DNA from 2 places in the Microbacterium sp. SLBN-146 genome. Region 1 is predicted to be linked to the other one. Evidence: predicted binding sites of a transcription regulator. Region 1 holds the regulator's gene; the other holds the start of a gene.
What was found. The regulator HrcA, encoded in region 1, represses chaperone genes, less so after heat shock. The targets are predictions, from matches to a motif close to TTNGCACTCGNNNNNNNCGAGTGCNAA.
Positions count from the first base shown of each region.

Region 2: groES (co-chaperone GroES) is a predicted target of HrcA. The motif match lies at 2,185-2,211, and genes of this name have one in related genera.

Region 1 is NZ_VFMR01000001.1:2,811,442-2,817,962, reverse strand. Features, by position in the region: gene dnaJ (molecular chaperone DnaJ) at 1-519, opposite strand, end outside; gene hrcA (heat-inducible transcriptional repressor HrcA) at 577-1,617, opposite strand; gene hemW (radical SAM family heme chaperone HemW) at 1,713-2,930, opposite strand; gene FBY39_RS12560 (DUF1990 family protein) at 2,933-3,583, opposite strand; gene lepA (translation elongation factor 4) at 3,594-5,447, opposite strand; gene FBY39_RS12550 (pyridoxal phosphate-dependent aminotransferase) at 5,488-6,521, opposite strand, start outside.
Region 2 is NZ_VFMR01000001.1:167,330-173,850, reverse strand. Features, by position in the region: gene tsaD (tRNA (adenosine(37)-N6)-threonylcarbamoyltransferase complex transferase subunit TsaD) at 1-281, shown strand, start outside; gene FBY39_RS00595 (hypothetical protein) at 278-925, shown strand; gene FBY39_RS00590 (THUMP-like domain-containing protein) at 961-2,148, opposite strand; gene groES (co-chaperone GroES) at 2,291-2,587, shown strand; gene rarD (EamA family transporter RarD) at 2,849-3,757, shown strand; gene FBY39_RS00575 (metal-sensitive transcriptional regulator) at 3,761-4,099, opposite strand; gene FBY39_RS00570 (heavy metal translocating P-type ATPase) at 4,096-6,318, opposite strand; gene FBY39_RS00565 (heavy-metal-associated domain-containing protein) at 6,372-6,521, opposite strand, start outside.

The DNA of each region.
Region 1 (6,521 bases):
GCCGAGAAGGCTCCGCACCTGACGCTGCACGTGACCTGACCCATGGCAGATGTCGCAGGTGACAGGCGTCGTCCCCGGCTGACAGCAGGAACCGTCGCAGGTGTCGCACACGATGGCCGTGTCGACATCGATGTCGCGGTGGACGCCGAAGACGACGTCACCCAGGTCGAGCGTGACGCGCACGAGCGCGTCCTGACCGCGCTCGCGACGAGACCGCGGGCGCCCCTGTCGGCCTCCGCCCGCTCCGCCGAAGAACGTCTCGAAGATGTCACCGAAGCCGCCGAAGCCTGCTGCGCCGCCACCGAAGGGCGAATCCGAACCGCCCATGTCATAGCGTGCGCGCTGATCGGGATCGCTCAGCACGTCGTACGCGTGCGTCACCAGCTTGAATCGCTCTGAGGCGTCCTCCCCCGGATTGACGTCGGGGTGCAGTTCCCGCGCCAGGCGCCGATACGCCTTCTTGATCTCGTCGGTGCTCGCTTCTCGCGAGACGCCGAGGACCTCGTAGTGGTCAGCCACAATCGCCTTTCCCGCCCGCGGGCCCGCCGCGGGATCCTGTCATCATCCCGGCACGCGTCAGCGTGCGGTCTCGTCTTCGTCCAGCAGCCGCGAGAGGTACCGGGCCACAGCCCGGACCGCCGCGAGGTTCGTGGGGTAGTCCATGCGTGTCGGGCCGAGCACGCCCACGCGGGCACGCGCGCCCGTCGAGTCGTAGTCGCTCGCGACGACGGACGCCTCCGCGAGTCCGAACGGCTCGTTCTCGCGCCCGATGCTGGCGGCGAGTCCATGTTCGTCGGCGACCATTTCGCTCATCAGCCGCAAGAGGGTCACCTGCTCTTCGATCGCTTCGAGAAGCGGGTAGATACTGCCCCGGAAGTCGGACTCGCTGCGAGCGAGGTTCGCCGATCCTGCGAGGACCAGTCGGTCCTGACGGAACTCCTCGAGTTCTTCGGCCACGACGCGCGCGATAGCCGACGTTGCCGCCTCGTCGTCGGACGCTGACGTCTCGTGTGCGGTCAGGTGGTCGCCGACCCGGAGCAGGGCTTCGCGTACGGGGTGGCCGACGAGAAGGTCGCCGAGCGACGCGCGGACCCGCGCGAGTCCGTCGTCGTCGAACTCGGAACGCACGAAGACCATGCGCTGAGAGACGCGCCCCGTGTCTGTCACGACGACGACGAGCATGCGCCCGCCCCCGAGCTGGACGAGCTCGACGTGCGTCACGGTGGCGCGTGCGAAGGACGGGTACTGGACGATCGCAACCTGCCCCGTGAGCTGCGTGAGCACACGGACGGTGCGGGCGAGCACGTCGTCGAGGTCTCCGGGCCCGTCGAGGAACGTGGAGATGGCGGTGCGCTGTGCGCCCGAGAGAGGGCGGAGTTCCGCGAGGTGATCGACGAAGACGCGGTAACCCTTGTCGGTCGGAACTCTTCCGGACGACGTGTGCGGGGCGGTGATGAGCTCCTCGTCCTCGAGGAGCGCCATGTCATTGCGGATCGTCGCGGCAGAGACCCCGAATGCGTGTCGCTCGACGATCGCCTTGCTGCCGACGGGCTCGCGACTGCCGACATAGTCCTGCACGATCGCCCGCAGCACCTGCAGTCCTCGTTCGCTGACCATCTCGCCTCCCTCGCTCTCACCGCGGTCCGCGCTGGCACTCGCCGCACGGGAGTGCCAATTCTACCGGATCGGCCTGCCGTGCGGCGGTGGACACGTCACTCTGTCAGCGCCCGGACGACCGCGTCGGCGAGCAATCGGCCCCGGCGCGTCAGCACGATCCGACCCCGGACGGCGGCAGGCCCGTCGACGAGGCCGTCCGCAATGAGCGCCGCGACGGCGTGCCGCCCCTCGTCCTGGAGCGCGCTCACCGGCAGGCCTTCGCGGATTCGCGTACGAAGGAGCACTCGCTCGAGGTCGCGCGCCGCAGCATCCGGTGTCTCTCTGCCGATGGCAGGCGTCGCGTCCGAGGCCAGTCGCTGTGCGTACGCCGCGGGGTGCTTCACGTTCCAGAAGCGGGTTCCGGCGACATGGCTGTGGGCTCCTGGACCGAAGCCCCACCAGTCCGCTCCCGTCCAGTACGCGAGATTGTGGCGAGATCGGTGTTCGGTCCCGCGCGACCAGTTCGAGACCTCGTACCAGTCGTATCCGCCCGCACCGAGCAGGTCATCGGCCAGCTCGTACATGTCCGCCTGGACGTCGTCGTCGGGCATCGGCACCTCGCCGCGTCTGATCTGCCGCGCGAGCTTCGTTCCGTCTTCGACGATGAGGGCGTACGCGGAGATGTGGTCGGGAGCCAGCGCGAGTGCTGTTTCGAGCGAGATGCGCCAGTCCTCCAGCGTCTCGCCGGGAGCGCCGTAGATGAGATCGAGACTCACATCGAGACCGGCGTGGCGCGCGGCGGCGACGGCGGTTGCCACGTTTGCAGGATCGTGCGTGCGATCCAGGGCCCGGAGGACGTGCGGGACGGCGGACTGCATCCCGATCGAGAGGCGGGTGACGCCGGATTCCGCGAGCTCGGTCGCGACGGCATCCGTCACGGTGTCGGGGTTCGCCTCGACCGTCACCTCCGCTCCGTCGACGAGTCCGAACGCATCGACGACGCCCGCGAGCATCCGACCGAGGTCTCCGGCCGGAAGGAGCGTCGGTGTGCCCCCACCGAAGAAGACGGTGGATGCCGGTCGCAGCTCCCCCGCGGTCGAGAGCAGACGACGCGCCTGCTCCACCTCTCGCAGCAGCGTGTCGGCGTAGTCGTCCTGCCGCGCTCCGCGCAGCTCCGTCGCCGTGTAGGTGTTGAAGTCGCAGTAGCCGCACCGCACGCGACAGAACGGGACATGGAGGTATGCGCCGAAGGCGGTCGAGGCGTCGACGGTCGTCCCCGGAGGGATCGGTCCGCCGGCAGGCACCGGATCGGCGAGCGGGAGGGCGGAACCCATCGCTACGGCGACGTCGTGTACAGGGGCGAGATCGCGCGGAGATAGCGCGAGAAGAGTTCACGACGACGTCGCCGTGTGAAGGCGGGGATGAGTCGATACACGAAGGATGCCGGCGCGTCGAACGCCCGGACCGTGAACCATACTTCGTCGTTGTCGTGCCAATCGAGCATGAACGACTCCTCGCCGCTCACGACGGACCCACCGACCGTTCCCAGCGCGAATCCGATGCGACGCTGCTCCTCGACGGCGAAGATGACCCGCAGCTCGCCGGACACGTTGTACGCACCGGCACGCCCCTCCACGCGCACGGTTGTGCCGCCCGCGACGAACGGCGTGCCGTCTGCGTCGAACCTCTGCTCTGTCTCGGTGCGGCTCGGAGCGACGGCGTTGCCTTCAGCGTCGAAGCTCACACCGGAGTACATAGGCCCCGACGCGGGACGGACGTCGTGGATGCTGAGACCCGCTCCGCGCTGCGCTGCCCACGACAACAGGGATTCGCCGGCAGAGAGGAACCGCGCCTCGCCGCTGCCGATCCGCCAGGACTGCTCGGCGGGGATGCTCCGCTCGGGCGGGAAGTGCAGGAGGTCGGGCGCCTGAGTGGCTCCGACCGCGGCATAGTCGACGGTCTCGTCTCGGAAGTTTCCGCGGCGCATGCCGACCAGCCTACTTCGCGCCCTTGCCCTCGACGTCCCCCGAGAGGGCGGCGATGAACGCCTCCTGGGGCACTTCGACGCGGCCGACCATCTTCATGCGCTTCTTGCCCTCCTTCTGCTTCTCGAGGAGCTTGCGCTTGCGGCTGATGTCACCGCCGTAGCACTTCGCGAGCACGTCCTTGCGCATGGCTCTGATGGACTCGCGGGCGATGATGCGCGCGCCGATCGCAGCCTGGATCGGCACTTCGAACTGCTGGCGCGGGATGAGCTTCTTCAGGCGTTCGGTCATCAGCACGCCGTACGCGTATGCCTTGTCGCGGTGGACGATCGCACTGAACGCATCGACGGCCTCACCCTGAAGCAGGATGTCGACCTTGACGAGATCCGCCTCCTGGTCGCCGTCCGGCTCATAATCCAGCGACGCGTAGCCGGCGGTCTTCGACTTGAGGTGATCGAAGAAGTCGAAGACGATCTCGCCGAGCGGCATCGCGTACCGGATCTCGACGCGGTCCTCGCCGAGGAACTCCATCCCGAGCAGCGTTCCGCGACGGGACTGACAGAGCTCCATGATCGTGCCGACGTAATCCTTCGGCGCGAGGATCGCCGCCTTCACCATCGGCTCGGTCACGCTCGCGATCTTGGTCCCCGACGGGAATTCGCTCGGGTTCGTGACGACGAACATCTTGTTGTCGTCGGTCTTGACCTCGTAGGTCACGGACGGCGCGGTCGAGATGAGGTCGAGGCCGAACTCGCGCTCGAGACGCTCTGTGATGATCTCCAGGTGCAGGAGACCGAGGAACCCGCAGCGGAAGCCGAAGCCCAGCGCGACCGACGTCTCGGGCTCGTAGTTGAGCGAGGCATCCGACAGCTTCAGCTTGTCGAGGGCCTCTCGGAGCACCGGATAGTCGCTCCCGTCGATGGGGTACAGCCCCGAGAAGACCATCGGCTTCGGGTCCGTGTAGCCGGGCAGCGCCTCCTTCGATGGCCGCTGCGCGTTCGTGACGGTGTCGCCGACCTTGGACTGGCGTACGTCCTTCACTCCCGTGATCAGGTAGCCCACTTCGCCGACGCCGAGCCCCTTCGTCGGGGTCGGCTCGGGTGACGACACGCCGATCTCGAGAAGCTCGTGGGTCGCCCGCGTCGACATCATCTGGATGCGCTCACGAGGGGTGAGCGATCCGTCGATCATTCGCACGTACGTGATGACACCGCGGTACGAGTCGTACACGGAGTCGAAGATCATCGCCCGAGACGGGGCGTCGGGATCGCCCTTGGGGGCGGGGATCAGGTCGACGACGTGGTCGAGCAGCTCTTCGACGCCGAGACCGGTCTTGCCGCTGACCCGCAGGACATCCTCGGGCTTGCCCCCGATGAGGCTCGCGAGTTCCTTCGCATACTTCTCGGGATCGGCCGCCGGCAGGTCGATTTTGTTGAGCACCGGGATGATCTGCAGATCATTCTCGAGTGCCAGGTAGAGGTTCGCGAGGGTCTGCGCCTCGATGCCCTGGGCGGCGTCGACGAGCAGGATCGCCCCTTCGCACGCGGCAAGCGAGCGGCTGACCTCATACGTGAAGTCGACGTGCCCGGGCGTGTCGATCATATTCAGGGCGTATGTCGTGCCGTTCACCTGCCACGGCATCCGCACCGCCTGCGACTTGATCGTGATGCCGCGTTCGCGCTCGATGTCCATGCGGTCGAGATACTGCGCACGCATGTCGCGATCGGAGACGACGCCCGTCGTCTGCAGCATCCGATCCGCCAGCGTCGACTTGCCGTGGTCGATGTGGGCGATGATGCAGAAATTGCGAAGGAGCTCGGGCGGCGTGGCAGACGGCTCGAGAGGCTTCAGTGCGCGCGGTGACATATCCCATCGATTCTACGGGGGGCGCGGCTGAGAAGCCTGTTCACGCCGGAGCGGGTAGTCGTCGGAGGCCTTCGAGGAGCGGACCTCGAGCGCTCGCGACGCACACGCGCACCCATCCTTCGCCTGATGCGCCGAACGCGGATCCCGGAGCGACGGCGACGCCCTGCTCGTCGAGGAACCGTTCGCACCACGCGACGACGTCGCCCCCTGATGCGTGCGCGACGTCGATCCAGAGGTAGAAGGCCCCCGTCGGCGGGAGGTAGTGGATGCCGCGGTCGTCCAGCAGCCGGGTCGCCTCGATCAGATTGTCGCGATAGTGCGCCGCGGCCCGCTCGACATCGGACTGGTCGCCTGTGAGCGCGGCCAGAGCGGCACGCTGCGACGGGGCGTCGACGCAACTGACGATCGACTCCTGCACGCGGAGCATGGCGGGGCGCCAGCCGGGCGGCGTCACGAGCCATCCGACTCGCGCGCCGGTCATCGCGTACGTCTTCGACATCGAGAAGACGGTGAGGACGCGATCGTCGGAGTCGAGCGACGTGAGGCTCACGTGCGGAACGCTCCAGGTGAATCGCTCGTAGACCTCGTCGGAGATCACCCACAGGTCGTGCCGTCGGGCGAGGTCGAGGATTGCCTCGAGCGTCGTACGGTCGAACGTCGAGCCCAGCGGGTTCGAGGGCGTGTTGACGATGATCGCGCGCGTGCGGGGTGTGACGAGCGACTCGAGCTCGTCGAGGTCGGGCTGGAAGAACCGCTCCGCGCGGAGTGGATACGGCACTGGGGTCGCCTGTAGCAGATGGGCATTCATCGTGAAGGTCGTATAGCCCGGGTCGGGGACGAGGACTTCGTCGCCCTTCGCGAGCGTCATGGCCATCGCCATGTGGAGCGCCTGGGTCGCGCCGACCGTGACCCACACCTGCTCGACATCCACCGCGAGATCGTTTTCGCGAGCGAGCTTCTCGACGATCGCCTCGCGAAGCGGCGTGATGCCGCCGTTGGGGGTGTACCGGATATCCCCCTCATGCCACGCCGCCGCCGCGGCATCCCGCACTGTCACGCCGACGACCTCGCCAG
Region 2 (6,521 bases), 2.6 Mb from region 1:
AAGCCCTCGCCGCGTGCGCCGATCACGGCGTTCCCCGCCTGCTGCTCGGCGGAGGCGTCATCGCCAACCGGCGGCTGCGCGACGTCGCCCTCGAACGGGCGGCTGCGGCCGGGGTCGCCGTGCGGATCCCTCCGCTCTCGCTCTGCACCGACAACGGTGCGATGATCGCCGCCCTCGCGGCGGACCTCATCCGCTCGGGCCGTCGCCCGTCGACCCTCGCGTTCGGAGCCGATTCGACGCTTCCCGTCACCGAGATCCAGGTCGCCGAGGGGGTCGCATGAACGACGACGTCGGTCGGCCCCGTGAGCCGGAGACGACGGATGCCACTCCCGCGACGCGCCGCTCGAACACCGCGCCCGACGTGCGCCCGGTGACCGACTCCCCGACGAAGGCCGCGGATGCCGCAACCGCCGGCTCCGATGCGGGGGTCACGGGAGGACTGCGCCGCCGCGCGACCGTCGACCCCGGCGACTCGCCTCCGCTTCCTCCCCGCCCGCCTGCTCCCGTCATCGAGCAGCCCTCGCCGGACGTCGAGCTGGGTCAGGCGACCGTCCTGCCGGGGGTGCACCGAGGCGGCTTCCAGCGGCTTCCGACCGAACCCGTCGGCCTCACGGTCGAGTCGGCCCCCGCGGAGCCCGGTACGGAGGATCGCCCCGTGGAGTGGATCATGCCCGAGCCGCGCCCGACGCGCGGCCTCGCCGGCTGGGCGCTCGCCTTCGCCATCGCGGGACTGGCCGTGTCGCTCGTCGTGGGCTGGGGATTCCCCCTTGGGCTGATCGGACTCATCGTCGGGATCGTGTCCCTGCGCCGACCCGGTGAGAGCCGCGCCCTCGCGATCTGGTCGCTCGCGCTGGCGGCGGTGTCGCTCCTGTACAGCGCTGGCTGGCTGCTCTGGGCGTCCAGCACCGGCACCCTCTTCGTCTGAGCGGCGCCTGTTCGATCGGGGCGCGGAAGCTCAGCTCACACGCGGTCGGCGAGAATCGCGATCCGCTTCGCCCCGACGCGCGTCAGGATGAGCGTCGCCTCCTCCTCGCCCTTGAGCTTGAGCGTCCGCCGCAGCACCGCCGGGTCGATGTCGACGCCCCGCTTCTTGATCTCGAGCCGCCCGATCCCGCGCGACCGCAGTGCCTGGCCGAGCTTCTTCGCGTCGGCGGGCAGCGTCTCGCGCACGCGGAACGACTGCACGAACGGGGACGTCACCGCGGCATCCGACGTCAGGTAGGCGATCTTCTCGTCGAGGACGCCCGCCTCGAGAGACCGCGCCACGTCGCCGATGAGGCGTGCCCGGATGACCGCTCCGTCGGGCTCGTGCAGGTAGGTGCCGAGTGCGCGCGGCGGCTCGTCCGCGGCATCCGCGCTCGCCGTCAGTTCGTGCGCCGCCTCGCCCCGGATCACGAGTGCCGCTCGCCGAACCCCCTCGCGCGCGAGGGCGCCTGACCACAGCACGAGCTCTATCGTCGAGCCCTCGGCGCTCACCCACTGGGCCTCGACATGGTCCGGGATGCTCGTGCGGTCGAGGCCCGGGCCGAGCTTGATGCCGGTCGGCATCCGGGTGGACAGCTCGAAACTCCAGTCGAGCGACGGAGACCAGTCCTCGGCGCGCGTGCGGCTCGTGTCACCGTGGCCGGCGGTCCGTCGGGCCGGATCGAGCCAGACCGCGTCGACGGCCGACAGGTCGCTGTCCTCTGCTGTTCCCTGACGCACGGTCGCGTCCTGGCCGAAGGGCGCGAGGTTGTATGCCGCGATGGCCGCAGTCACGTCGTCCACATCGACGGCGTCGACGTGCAGTCCGAGGCCAGCAAGACCGAGGGCGTCGCCGCCGATTCCACAGCCGAGGTCGGCCACGCGCTCGAGTCCTGCGTTGCGGAAGCGGGCCGCGTGGCGCACGGCGACGCCGAGGCGCGTCGCCTGTTCGAGACCGGCGCGCGTGAAGAGCATGCGGTCGGCCAGCTCGCCGAACTTCGCCCTGCCGCGCGTGCGCAGGCGCGCCTGCGTCACGACGGCGGTCACGAGCTCGGGGGAGTGGCCCGACGCGCGAAGGCCCGAGACGAGGCGGGCGACATCGTCCGTCGAGTCGACGGAGTCGACGGCGTCGAGCAGTCGGAGTCCCTCGGGTGTGAGCAGGGCGGTGAGCTCGGCCATCAGCATCCGGCCAGCCTACGACCGACACGCGACGACACAGGGTTGGCACTCACGTTGCGGGAGTGCCAACTCGTCCCTAGACTTGCATCAGCACTCTCGACGTCAGAGTGCTAACGAGTCTTCAGTCTCAAGAAAGAAGAGGTAAACCGTGTCGGTTTCCATCAAGCCGCTCGAGGACCGCATCGTCATCAAGCAGGTCGAGGCAGAGCAGACCACCGCGAGTGGTCTCGTCATCCCCGACACCGCCAAGGAGAAGCCGCAGGAGGGCGAGGTCGTGGCCGTCGGCCCCGGTCGCATCGACGACAACGGCAACCGCGTTCCGATCGACGTCTCCGTCGGCGACCGCGTTCTCTACAGCAAGTACGGCGGCACCGAGGTCAAGTTCGGCGCCGACGAGTACCTCGTGCTCTCGGCACGCGACGTGCTCGCGGTCGTCGTTCGCTGACACCCCTTTCACGAAGGACCGGATGCTTCGGCATCCGGTCCTTCGTCGTATCGGCCTGCAGCGTCCCTCTTCTGGCAGACATCGCTCGGTGGACGGCAGTCCCGCCGACGCAGGACGCGCCGTCGTGTGGGCGTGCGGTCCTAGGCTGGTGCGGTGACCCGCGAGACCGACCCGACATCCCCGACGAGCGATTCGGTGCTCGACCGGATCGGCGCGGCGGCGGAAGCCGAGGGCGGCGTCCCCGTCACCGATACGGGAGCGATCGCTCTCGCGGCACGAGAGCGGACGCTCGGCGGTGTCTACGCCTTCTCGGCGTACTTCCTGTGGGGGTTCCTGCCGCTGTACTTCGTCCTGCTCGCTCCCACGGGGCCGTGGGAGCTCGTGGCATGGCGCATCTTCCTGTCGCTCGCCTTCTGCGCGCTTCTGCTCACCGTGACGCGCTCGTGGAGCGCCCTGCTCCGGATCATGCGGCAGCCGCGCCTTCTCGGGCTCACGGCGCTCGCCGGCGCACTCATCTACGTCAACTGGCAGGTGTTCATGATCGGGGCACTCACCGGTCATGTCATCGAGACGAGCCTCGGATACTTCATCAACCCGATCGCAACGGTGCTGCTGGGCGTGTTCGTCCTGCGCGAGAAGCTGCGCACGACCCAGTGGATCGCCATCGGCTTCGCGGCGGCCGCCGTCGTCGTCATCATCGTCGGCTACCGGTCGTTCCCGTGGATCGCCCTCACCCTCGCGACGAGCTTCAGTCTCTACGGCCTCGTGAAGAAGCGTGTGGGCCCGTCCGTCGACGCTGTGAGCGGTCTGACGTTGGAATCGCTGTGGCTGCTTCCCGTCGCGGGAGTCCTGCTCACCGTCGTGGGGGCGACGACGGGCCTGACCATGGGGACGGTCAGCGTGCAGCACACGATCCTGCTGTCGCTCGCGGGCGCCATCACCGCCATCCCGCTCCTCTTCTTCGCCGCGGGCGCGCGTCGCACGACGCTCACCGTCATCGGTTTGCTGCAGTTCATCGCCCCGATCCTGCAGTTCATCACCGGCGCCTACATCCTGGGCGAGCCGATGCCCCTCGAGCGGTGGATCGGGTTCGGGCTCGTGTGGATCGCGCTCCTCGTGCTGACCGTCGACTCACTGGTGCACGTGCGACGGTCGCGCGCTCGCCGGTGATCCTCAGCGCACGAGGCGCGCGATCGCCTGCGTCGCTTCGGTGATCTTCTCGTCGGCCTCGGTACCGCCGAGCCGTGCGGCATCGACGACGCAGTGGCGGAGGTGATCGTCGAGGAGACCCAGTGCGACCGCTTCGAGCGCCGACGTCAGGGCGCTGATCTGCGTCAGGATGTCGATGCAGTACTTCTCGTCGTCGACCATCTTGTGGATGCCGCGGGCTTGACCCTCGATCCGCTTGAGCCGATTGAGGTACTTCTCCTTGTCGGTGATGTACCCGTGCGAGGCATGGACGTCTGTGGCATCGGTGTCGGTGGTCGGGGCATCGGTGGGGAAGTCGATCATGGTGTCCTCCGAGTGGGTCGGGTTGCGGCATCCGCGGTGTGAGAGCGGAACGATCGCAGACGCAGGCTGTTGCCGACGACGAAGACGCTCGACAGAGCCATCGCAGCCCCCGCGATCATCGGGTTGAGCAGCCCGAGGGCTGCGAGGGGGAGCGCCGCGACGTTGTACGCGAACGCCCAGAAGAGGTTGCCGCGGATGGTCCGCAGCGTCGAACGCGACAGGCGGATGGCGTCGACGGCGGCGCCGAGGTCTCCGCGCACGAGGGTGATGTCGGCGGCCTCGATCGCGGCATCCGTTCCCGTCCCCATCGCGATGCCGAGGTCGGCCTGCGCGAGCGCCGCGGCATCGTTGACACCGTCGCCGACCATCGCGACCGAGTGACCCTCGCTCTGGAGGCCCGCGACGATCGCCACCTTCTCGGCCGGCAGGACTCCGGCGTGCACGATCTCAATCCCGACCTCCTCGGCGACCGCGTGCGCGGCGCGAGGGTTGTCGCCCGTCAGCAGCACGGGAGTGAGCCCCAGTGAGCGGAGCTGAGCGACGGCCGCACGACTCGTGGGCTTGACCGTGTCGGCGAGGACCAGGATGCCGCGGGCTTCGCCGTCCCACGCGACGACGATCGCCGTGCGGCCCTTCTCCTCCGCCGCGGACATCGCTGCCTCGAGCGCCGCGGGGAGCGGGACGGACCAGTCCGCGAGCAGCGTGCGACGCCCGGCGATGATCGCGTGACCGTCGACGACGCCGGAAACGCCTGCGCCGGCGACGCTCTGGAAGCTCTCGACGGAAGGGAGTGGTCCGAGCTCGTCCTCGGCCGCCCGGGAGATCGCAACGGCGAGGGGGTGCTCGGACGCGTGCTCGACAGCGCCCACGAGGCGGATGAGCTCGGCGCGGTCGACCCCTTCCGCGGGCAGGACGTCGGTGAGCGCCATGCGCCCCGACGTCACGGTGCCCGTCTTGTCAAGCACGATCGTGTCGAGCGCGCGAGACTGCTCGAGCACGTCCGGCCCCTTGATGAGGATGCCGAGCTGGGCTCCGCGCCCCGTGCCGACCAGCAGCGCCGTCGGTGTCGCGAGTCCGAGGGCGCACGGGCACGCGATGATGAGCACCGCGACGGCGGCGGTGAAGGCGGATGCCGCGTCGAACCCCAGCGCGAGCCATGCGCCGAGAGTTCCGACGGCGAGCACGAGCACGATCGGGACGAAGACGCCCGAGATGCGGTCGGCGAGCCGTTGTGCGCGCGCCTTCCCGGACTGCGCCTCTTCGACCAGGCGTGCCATCTGCGCGAGCTGCGTGTCGGCGCCGACTCGCGTCGCGCGCACGACGAGTCGTCCGCCCGCGTTGAGCGTCGCCCCGATGACGGAGTCGCCGGCACGCGCTTCGACCGGCACCGACTCGCCGGTCACGAGAGAAGCGTCGATCGCGGAAACGCCGCTGACGACGACGCCGTCCGTCGCGACCTTCTCGCCCGGGCGAACCACGAACTCGTCGCCGGTGCGCAGCTCGGCGATCGGGATCCGACGCTCGGTACCGTCCCGGAGCACCGCGACGTCTTTCGCGCCGAGCTCGAGCAGTGCACGCAGGGCGGCCCCCGCGCGGCGCTTCGAGCGCACTTCGACATAGCGGCCGGCGAGGACGAACATCGTCACTCCCGCGGCGACCTCGAGGTAGATCTGGCCGGCGCCGTCGCCCGGGCTCACCGTCCACTCGAAGCCGTGGGTCATGCCCGGCATCCCGGCATGCCCGAGGAACAGCGCGTAGAGAGACCACAGGAAGGCTGCGGAGACGCCGAGCGAGATGAGGGTGTCCATCGTCGCGGCGCCGTGGCGCAGGTTGATCCAGGCAGCGCGATGGAAAGGCCACGCACCCCAGACGACGACGGGGGCGGTGAGGGCGAGGGACGCCCACTGCCAGTACGTGAACTGCAGCGCCGGGATCATCGCGAGCACGATGACGGGCACGCTGAGGATGACGGCGCCGATGAGTCGCTGACGCAGACCGGTCAGCTCGGGGTCGGCCGACTCGTCTTCGTCGGCGGATGGCGGCTGCGGCACGTGCGCGGTGTATCCGGTCTTCTCGACCTCCGCGACGAGGACGGCGGGGTCGAACCCGGCGGGCGCCCGGACGAGCGCCTTCTCGGTCGCATAGTTGACGGATGCCTCGACTCCGTCGATGCGGTTGAGCTTCTTCTCGATGCGGTTCGCACACGACGCGCACGTCATGCCGCCGATGTCCAGCTCGATCCGGGCGTCGGAGGCGGAGGTCGGGGATGCCACTAGACGCGCACCGCCTCGTAGCCCGCTTCGTCGACGGCGGCGAGGATCGCGGCATCCGTCACGGGCGTCGTGGACTCGACGATCAGCGCTCCGGTCTGTGCGCTCACATCGACGCGTTCGATCCCTGCGATCTGGGTGACTTCACGGCG